Linked DNA regions of Gemmobacter sp. 24YEA27. The protein of the gene in region 1 interacts with the protein of each later gene in a pairwise test. Links are inferred from orthologs where the notes say so. Each region holds a gene or a part of one and is shown on either strand. Other genes may lie near its edges.

The links. Proteins that work in one complex are often made in the same cells at the same time.
Region 2: the proteins of QNO18_RS01715 (region 1) and trkA interact in binary tests that used the Escherichia coli proteins (3 or more experiments, as listed by UniProt). The link is inferred for Gemmobacter sp. 24YEA27 from one-to-one orthologs.

Annotation. Positions count from the first base shown.
Region 1 is NZ_JASJPW010000001.1:339,266-343,416, forward strand. What follows is about bases 1,367-4,151. They hold QNO18_RS01715 (PTS sugar transporter subunit IIA), read left to right. Parts: upstream 1,367-2,419; coding sequence 2,420-2,884; downstream 2,885-4,151. Other genes in these bases: lptB (LPS export ABC transporter ATP-binding protein), read left to right, coding at 1,367-1,542; raiA (ribosome-associated translation inhibitor RaiA), read left to right, coding at 1,798-2,373; QNO18_RS01720 (hypothetical protein), read right to left, coding at 3,053-3,214; QNO18_RS01725 (monovalent cation/H+ antiporter subunit A), read left to right, coding at 3,632-4,151. In the rest of the region: LPS export ABC transporter periplasmic protein LptC, read left to right, coding at 1-254; QNO18_RS01700 (LptA/OstA family protein), read left to right, coding at 251-766; more of lptB, read left to right, coding at 766-1,366. UniProt on the Escherichia coli protein: Seems to have a role in regulating nitrogen assimilation.
Region 2 is NZ_JASJPW010000001.1:2,701,469-2,704,975, reverse strand. The notes cover bases 1-2,881. They hold trkA (Trk system potassium transporter TrkA), read left to right. Parts: upstream 1-693; coding sequence 694-2,070; downstream 2,071-2,881. Other genes in these bases: QNO18_RS13450 (potassium transporter TrkG), read left to right, coding at 2,070-2,881; QNO18_RS13460 (sigma-54 dependent transcriptional regulator), read left to right, coding at 1-595. In the rest of the region: more of QNO18_RS13450, read left to right, coding at 2,882-3,507. UniProt on the Escherichia coli protein: Part of the constitutive potassium transport systems TrkG and TrkH. May regulate the transport activity of TrkG and TrkH systems. Binds to NAD(+) and NADH.

The DNA of each region.
Region 1 (4,151 bases):
GGGTCGAGATCGACACATCCTCGGGCTTTCATATCGTCACCGAGCGGCTGACCACCGCGCTTGACCGGTCAGGCGCCGCAAGCGACAGCGCGGTCACCGCAAGCGGCCCCCAGGTCACCATTGACGCCGACAGCTTCACCCTGACACAGCAAAGTGACACCGGGGCCGCCTCCCCCTATCTTCTGGTTTTCTCAGGCTCGGTAAAGCTGGTATATGAGCCAGGCGCACCAGGACGCGAAACGGATACACCATGACACCGATTGCCCGCCTTTTGCTTTCGCCGCTGACGCTCATTCTGGCGCTGGCTGTATCGCCCGTCTTTGTGCAGCCCGTTTTGGCGCAGGGAGCGACAATCTCTTTCGGCCCTATGACCCAGGACACCAGCCTGCCGGTCGAGATCAAGGCCGATACGCTTTCGGTGAACAATGCCGATGGCTCGGCGGTGTTTTCAGGCAATGTCCTCGTAGGCCAGGGCGAGATGCGCCTGACTGCGGCAGAAGTGCGGGTCGAATATGCCGCCGACAGCCGGGCGATCAGGCGTCTTCACGCCACCGGAGGTGTAACCATCGCCAGCGCGCAGGATGCCGCCGAATCACGCGAAGCGGTCTATGAAATCGACAGCGGACTTGTCGTCATGACAGGTGATGTGCTGCTGACCCAGGGCGCCAGCGCGCTTTCCGGGCAAAAGCTGACGATTCGGATGAAATCCGGTACCGGCCTGATGGAGGGCGGCGTTTCGACCACCTTCCTGCCCGGAGCCAACTGATGGTTCTTGCTGATAATGTGCAGCCGCCGGCGGCCCGGGACGCGACCGAATCCGCCGGGCTGCAGATCCGCAACCTTCGGAAAAGCTACAAGAAACGCCCTGTTATCCGCGATGTGACAATGGATCTGCGGCGCGGCGAAGTGGTGGCGCTTCTGGGCCCCAATGGCTCGGGCAAGACCACCTGTTTCTATTCCATCGCCGGTCTTGTGACGCCCGAAGGCGGCCAGGTGCTGATTGACGGGCGCGATGTGACGCCTTTGCCGATGTATCGCCGTGCGCGGCTTGGGATCGGCTATCTGCCGCAGGAGGTCTCGATCTTTCGCGGCCTTTCGGTCGAGGACAATATCCTCGCCGTCCTGGAAATCGCCCATGCCGACCGCCACAAACGGCGCGAGCGGCTGGAGGAGCTGCTGTCGGAATTTTCGATCACCCATCTGCGCCAGGCCCCTGCCCTGGCATTGTCGGGCGGCGAGCGCCGGCGGGTCGAAATCGCGCGCTGCCTTGCCGCTGATCCGAAATATCTCCTGCTTGATGAACCCTTCGCCGGGGTCGATCCGATTGCGGTGAATGAGATCCGGCACCTGGTCCAGGACCTGAAATCGCGCGGCATCGGGGTGCTGATCACTGATCACAACGTGCGAGAAACGCTGGGTATCGTCGACCGCGCCTATATCCTGCATGACGGCAAGGTGCTGATGTCCGGCACCACCGATGAAATCGTCCGGGACGAGACCGTCCGCCGCGTCTATCTGGGCGAAAATTTTCGTATGGCCTGAGCCATTTGCGCGATCTCGTGCAGAGGCCTGACGATTCGGTTGACAGGCCGCGCGCGCTGTCACCAAATGGTCATATGAGCGCAAGCATTGCCCACCGCGACCGAGGTCAGGGCGGCCGTAAATGGCCCCGCCGCCTTGCGGTCCTTCCCACCAGCCCCCAGATCAGAAAGACGACCCGACAGACGACATGTCTTTGAAGACCCGGGTTCGTGACAGCATGTTCACCGGCCCGGCCCTGAAAGCAGAGGAGTTATCATGCGCTACCAGATCAGCGGCAAACAAATCGACATCGGAGAGGCCCTGACCACTCATGTCAAAGCCGAAATTGGCGAGTTGATCGAAAAATATGCGCAGCGTGCCACCGATTGCCTGGTGGTCTTCTCGCGCGCGGCGCATGAATCCGTCTGCGAGACGACGATCCACCTGGCCACCGGCCTGAATGTCTCGGCCAAAGGCAATGCAACGGAAATCTATGCCGCTTTCGAGAGCTGCCGCGAACGTCTGGACAAGCAGGTGCGCCGCTACAAGCGCCGGTTGCGCAGCCATCACGTCGATCGCAAGGGGCCAGTTGAATTCGGCGCCGCCTCGTCCTATATCCTCGCCCCATCCGAGGAACACGAGGATGCCGAGCCAGAAACCCTTGCTCCGGTCGTAGTTGCCGAGATGGAGACGAAGATTCCTTCGATCACCGTCGGCGAGGCCGTGATGCAAATGGAGCTGGCGGGGCAAAAAATGCTCGTGTTTCGCAATGAAGGCCATGGGGGCGTGAACGTGGTGTATCGTCGAGACGACGGCAACATCGGCTGGATTGACCCTCGCAACAGCGGGTGACGGGCCGGTGCCCTTCCCTGCCTGACCACAGGATTTCTGCTTTCTCATGGAACTATCCAGTCTTCTCGTCCCCTCTGCCGTCCGCGTGGTCGGCCAGTTCACTTCGAAGAAACGCCTCTTCCAGGAGCTGGGGGATATCGCGCAATCGGCCTGGAACATCCCGGCCGATCCCGCAGTAGACGGGTTGCAGGAACGTGAGACGCTGGGTCCGACCGGCGTGGGGCATGGCATCGCCCTGCCCCATGCACGGATCGAAGAACTCGACCGTATCGCCGGTATTTTCATCCGGCTGGAAAAGCCGCTGGATTATGATTCAGTCGACCGCCAGCCGGTGGATCTGATCTTCTGCCTGCTCGCGCCAAAGGATTCCGGGGTCGACCACCTGAAGGCACTCGCCCTGGTCAGCCGCACTATGCGCGACCAGAGCGTGGTCTCGAAACTGCGCTCTAACACGGATCCCGCAAAGCTGCACGCGATCCTCGTAGAGGCGCGCAGCACTCAGGAAGCGTAATTTCGCGCGCGGGCGGCAGCCGGGGGCTTCACCCCCGGAACCGCAGAGTAATTTCCTCAAGAGGAAGCAGGCTGTCTTCCTCTTGACTTAAATCCTCAGCTCACTGCCAGGCTCAGCTAAAGCGCTGTCGCGGAACGTGTGTCCCGATTTCGGGGATTACGCGCGATATCACCCCAGCACGAGGATCAACGCACCCTTTGCGAGACGCAGCGGGTGAAAGCCGAAGTTCGCCTCGGGGACGCCATCCAACTCTGGCCCGCCGCACACCACGGGGTCACCTGCCGGCTCCGGCAGACGCGCGGTGGCGCGGGCGCTGCGCATAGCAACCATGACGCGAAAGCCATGCCGGCCTTTGATCCTGATCAGGCACCGCGCCGCCCGGGCACGAGGACAGGGCGTCGCCCAAAGGAGGCAGCCTTTGTGATCACAACTGAGTACAATCCGCGCCCCGCAGAGGCTCGTTGATCATCACAATGTCGCGCTGACGCCGCGAAACCATGGAAAAGCCGACATTTTCCTGCCGGTTTCGTCTGTTATGGGGTTGTAATCCAGGGCCTGTATCTTCCATTTTGGAAACAACTTCCCCCCGGTTTTCCCCGGAAACCTTCCGCGCCTTGTCAGCCATGACAAGCGAATCGCCGCAACCGAGCCCTCCGGGGCACGGAGAGCGGCGTGTAAGAGTGTGGTTTCAGGCGCGCGCGGGGGCATGGATATGACAAGCGACAAAACAGGAGTGACGGCCACAGAATGATCGAGCAGAACCTGATCCTCATTCTCGTGTTGCTGCCGTTTCTGGCAGCAATTGCCGCAGCCACGCTTCCGGTGAATTCGCATGGCGCGGCCGCCTGGGTCTCGGGCCTTTCGCTTGCCGGTGGCCTTGTGATCCTGATCACGCTTTACCCGCAGGTCTCGGAAGACGAGGTGGTGCGCAGCCTTGTGCGCTGGCTGCCGATCCTCTCGATCAACCTGAATTTCCGGATGGATGGTTTCGCCTGGATGTTCACCTTCATTGTGCTGGCGATCGGCATTCTGGTGGTGATCTATGCGCGGTTCTATCTGGCCAAAACCGATCCGGTGCCACGGTTTTACAGCTTTCTGATGGCGTTCACCGGCGCGATGATCGGGATGCTCCTTTCGGGCAATATCCTGATGCTGGTCGTGTTCTGGGAACTGACCTCGATCATGTCCTTCCTCCTGATCGGCTACTGGCATCAGAGCCAGTCGGCCCGCGACGGTGCCCGGATGGCGCTGATCGTGACGGCGGGGG
Region 2 (3,507 bases), 2.4 Mb from region 1 along the record:
CTCGACCTCGCGCGATCTGCCGGGGGAAATCCGCGCCGGGCGTTTCCGCCAGGAGCTGTTTGACCGCCTGAACGTGGTGCCAATTCCGGTGCCCTCGCTGGCAGATCGTCGCGATGACATTCCCGAACTCGCCCGCCATTTCGTGGCCTGGTTCCATCGCAGCCAGGGCCTGCCTTTGCGCCCGATCAGCCCTGATGCCGAGGCGATGCTGCAGACCATGTCCTGGCCGGGCAATATCCGTCAGCTGCGGAATATGATCGAACGCGTGCTGATCCTCGGCGAGGGCACCGACGAGATTGAAGCGCGTGAGCTGCCCGGGGCCGAAGGGGCCAGCGGCGCCGGTGAAACGATGGTGCTGGGCGGCGCGGTGGCGACATTGCCCCTGCGTGAGGCGCGCGAGCTTTTTGAACGCGAATATCTTCTCACCCAGATCAACCGCTTCGGCGGCAATATCTCGCGGACGGCGAATTTCGTCGGCATGGAACGTTCAGCGCTGCACCGGAAGCTGAAAAGCCTCGGTGTGGTGACCTCGTCGAAATCCGGCACCCGCAGCGCCTATTTCGATGACGACTTCCAGGAGGGCGAGGCGGGCTGAGCACGGCCCGGGCAGCATCTCCGGGGGGGGAATTGACCTTTCGGAAGCGCTTTGCGAAACAGGGCAAATGACGGCGGGCGAGGCCAGAGGAGAACCCTATGAAGGTCATCATCTGCGGCGCCGGCCAGGTCGGCTGGCAGATTGCGCGCCAGCTGGCCGGTGAGAAAAACGATGTCACCATCGTTGACACCAATGCCGATCTGATCCGCCGCGCGACCGAGGTTCTGGATGTTCAGGGCGTTGTGGGCTTTGCAAGCCATCCCGACATTCTGGAAAAAGCCGGCGCCCGCGATGCCGATATGGTGATCGCCGCGACCTATTCCGACGAGGTGAATATGGTCACCTGTCAGATCGCGGCTTCGGCCTTTAATGTCACCCGCCGCATCGCGCGGATCCGGGCGCAGAACTATCTTGAGACCGGCTATTCCGATCTCTACAACACCGACCGGCTGGCGATTGATGTGATCATCAGCCCGGAGCTTGAGGTGGCCGAGGCCGCGCTGCAGCGGCTTGCTGCGCCCGAAACCTTTGACACCGAGGTTTTCATGTCGGGGCGCGCGCATCTGCTGGGGATCCGTCTTGGTCCGGAATGCCCGGTGCTGAACACGCCCCTGCGCCAGCTCAATGACCTCTTTCCCTCGCTCCGGGCGATCGTGGTGGGGGTGCGCCGCAATGAGAAGCTCTTCGCGCCGCATCCCGAAGATCAGCTGCTGGAAGATGATCAGATCTATCTCTTCGTCCATACCGAGGATATGAGCCGCAGCCTCGGGATCTTTGGCAAGCGTGAACATAAGCAGGACCGGATCGTCATAGTCGGCGGCGGCAATGTCGGGCTGACAGTGGCGCGGGCGCTGGAGGCGCGGTCCGACCGGGTCCGGGTGCGGATGATCGAGAAGAACCGCCAGATTGCCGAGGCCGCCGCCGATCAGCTGTCGCGCACCATCGTGCTGAATGGTGACGGGATGGATATGGATCTGCTGGCCGAGGCAGGGGTGGACCGGGCCGATGCCGTTCTGGTGGTCACCGATGATGACAAGACCAATCTTCTGGTTTCGGTGCGCGCCAAACAGGCGGGCTGCCCGCTGACCATCGCGCTGGTCAATGACCCGACCATGGCGCCTTTGATGGCGGCGCTGGATCTCGACGCCTGGATCAATCCGCGCGCGACCACGGTCTCGTCGATCCTGCGCCATATCCGGCATGGCCGCGTTCGCGCCGTCTATTCGCTCGGCGATGGCGAGGCCGAGATGATCGAGGCCCAGGTGATGTCGACCTCTCCGATCTCTGGCAAGATGATCCGCGATATTGCATTCCCCGAAGGCGTGCTGGTCGGCGGCGTGATGAAGGGCGACCGGATGCTCAAACCCGAACCTGATACGCGGATCGAGCCCGGTGATCTGGTCGCGGTCTTTGCCCTGGTGAAAGATGTGCCCGAGGTCGAGCGCCTGTTCCAGGTCTCGATTGATTTCTTCTGATGCGGCCGCTGGCCGGGCTCCCGCGGGGTGGCAGGCGCCCGCTGTTATGGGATGTGCCGCTTCTGGTGCTGGCTCTGGGCGTCGTCGGGGTCCTGTGCTGGATCCCGGCGGCCCATGCCGCAAGCCTGAGTGATCACCGCACGGCGCAGAGCTTTTTCTATTCCGGGCTCCTCCTTGTCGTGCTGACCGTGATGCTGGCCATGGTGACCCGCGACCCAAAGCGCCGCCATTCCGCCCATAGTCAGCTGGCAGCACTGGCGGGAACCTATGCTCTTCTGCCTGTCGCCTTCGCCCTGCCGCTGGTGCCGCTGATCCGCGACACCACGCTGCTCAATCTGTGGTTCGAGATGATCTCGTCTTTCACCACCACCGGCGCCACCGGCTATGCACCCGACCGGCTGCCGGCTTCTGTCCATCTGTGGCGGGCGATGGCGGGCTGGCTCGGCGCCTATTTCGTGCTGATCGCGGCCTGGGCGGTGCTCGCACCTCTGAACCTCGGCGGGGCCGAGGTGATCTCGGGGCAGCTTCCGGGGCAAAAGAGCCAGCTGATCGGCCGCGCCGGCGGGTTGACCGACCCGCGCGAGCGGCTGACCCGTGCGTCTTCAGCGATCCTGCCGGTCTATGCCGGGCTGACCTTCGCACTGTGGATCATGTTGCTGATCGCGGGCGAAAACGGGCTGATCGCGCTGACCCATGCGATGGGAACGCTTTCGACCAGCGGCATCTCGGCGGGGACGGGGCAGGCGGTGTTATATTCCGGCCTCGCGGGCGAGGTGCTGATCTTCTTTTTCTTCCTGCTGGCGCTCAGCCGCCATCTGATGCCGTTCAACCTGCCAGGCCAGGTGCATGGATCGCTGCGCCAGGATCCCGAGATCCGGCTCGGCCTGATCCTGATCTCGCTTGTGGTCGTCGTTCTGCTGCTCCGCCATCTGGTGGCGGATGCCGGGGCGGGCGGCGAGGAGAGCCTTGCCGCGCTGATCCGCGCCTTCTGGGGATCTCTCTTTACCGCCGCCTCCTTCCTGACCACCACCGGCTATGAAAGCATCTGGTGGAGTTCGGCGCGCAACTGGGCGGGGATGGGATCGCCGGGGCTGATGCTGATGGGGCTTGCGATCATCGGCGGCGGGGTGGCGACGACCGCCGGCGGGGTGACGCTTCTTCGGGTCTGGGCGCTTGGCCTCCAGGGCAAGCGCGAGCTGGAACGCATCATCCACCCGCATTCCATCGGCAGCGGCGCCGAGGCGCGCAGGCTTGCCGGGCGCGGCGCCTGGTTCGCCTGGATTTTCTTTATGCTTTTCGCGATATCGGTCGGCCTGATCACCGCCGCGCTGACCCTGTTCGGACTGCGGTTCACCGAGGCGCTGATCTTCTGCCTTTCGGCCCTGACCACCACCGGCCAGCTCGCCTGGCTTGCCGGGGCCGAGCCGCTGTCCTGGG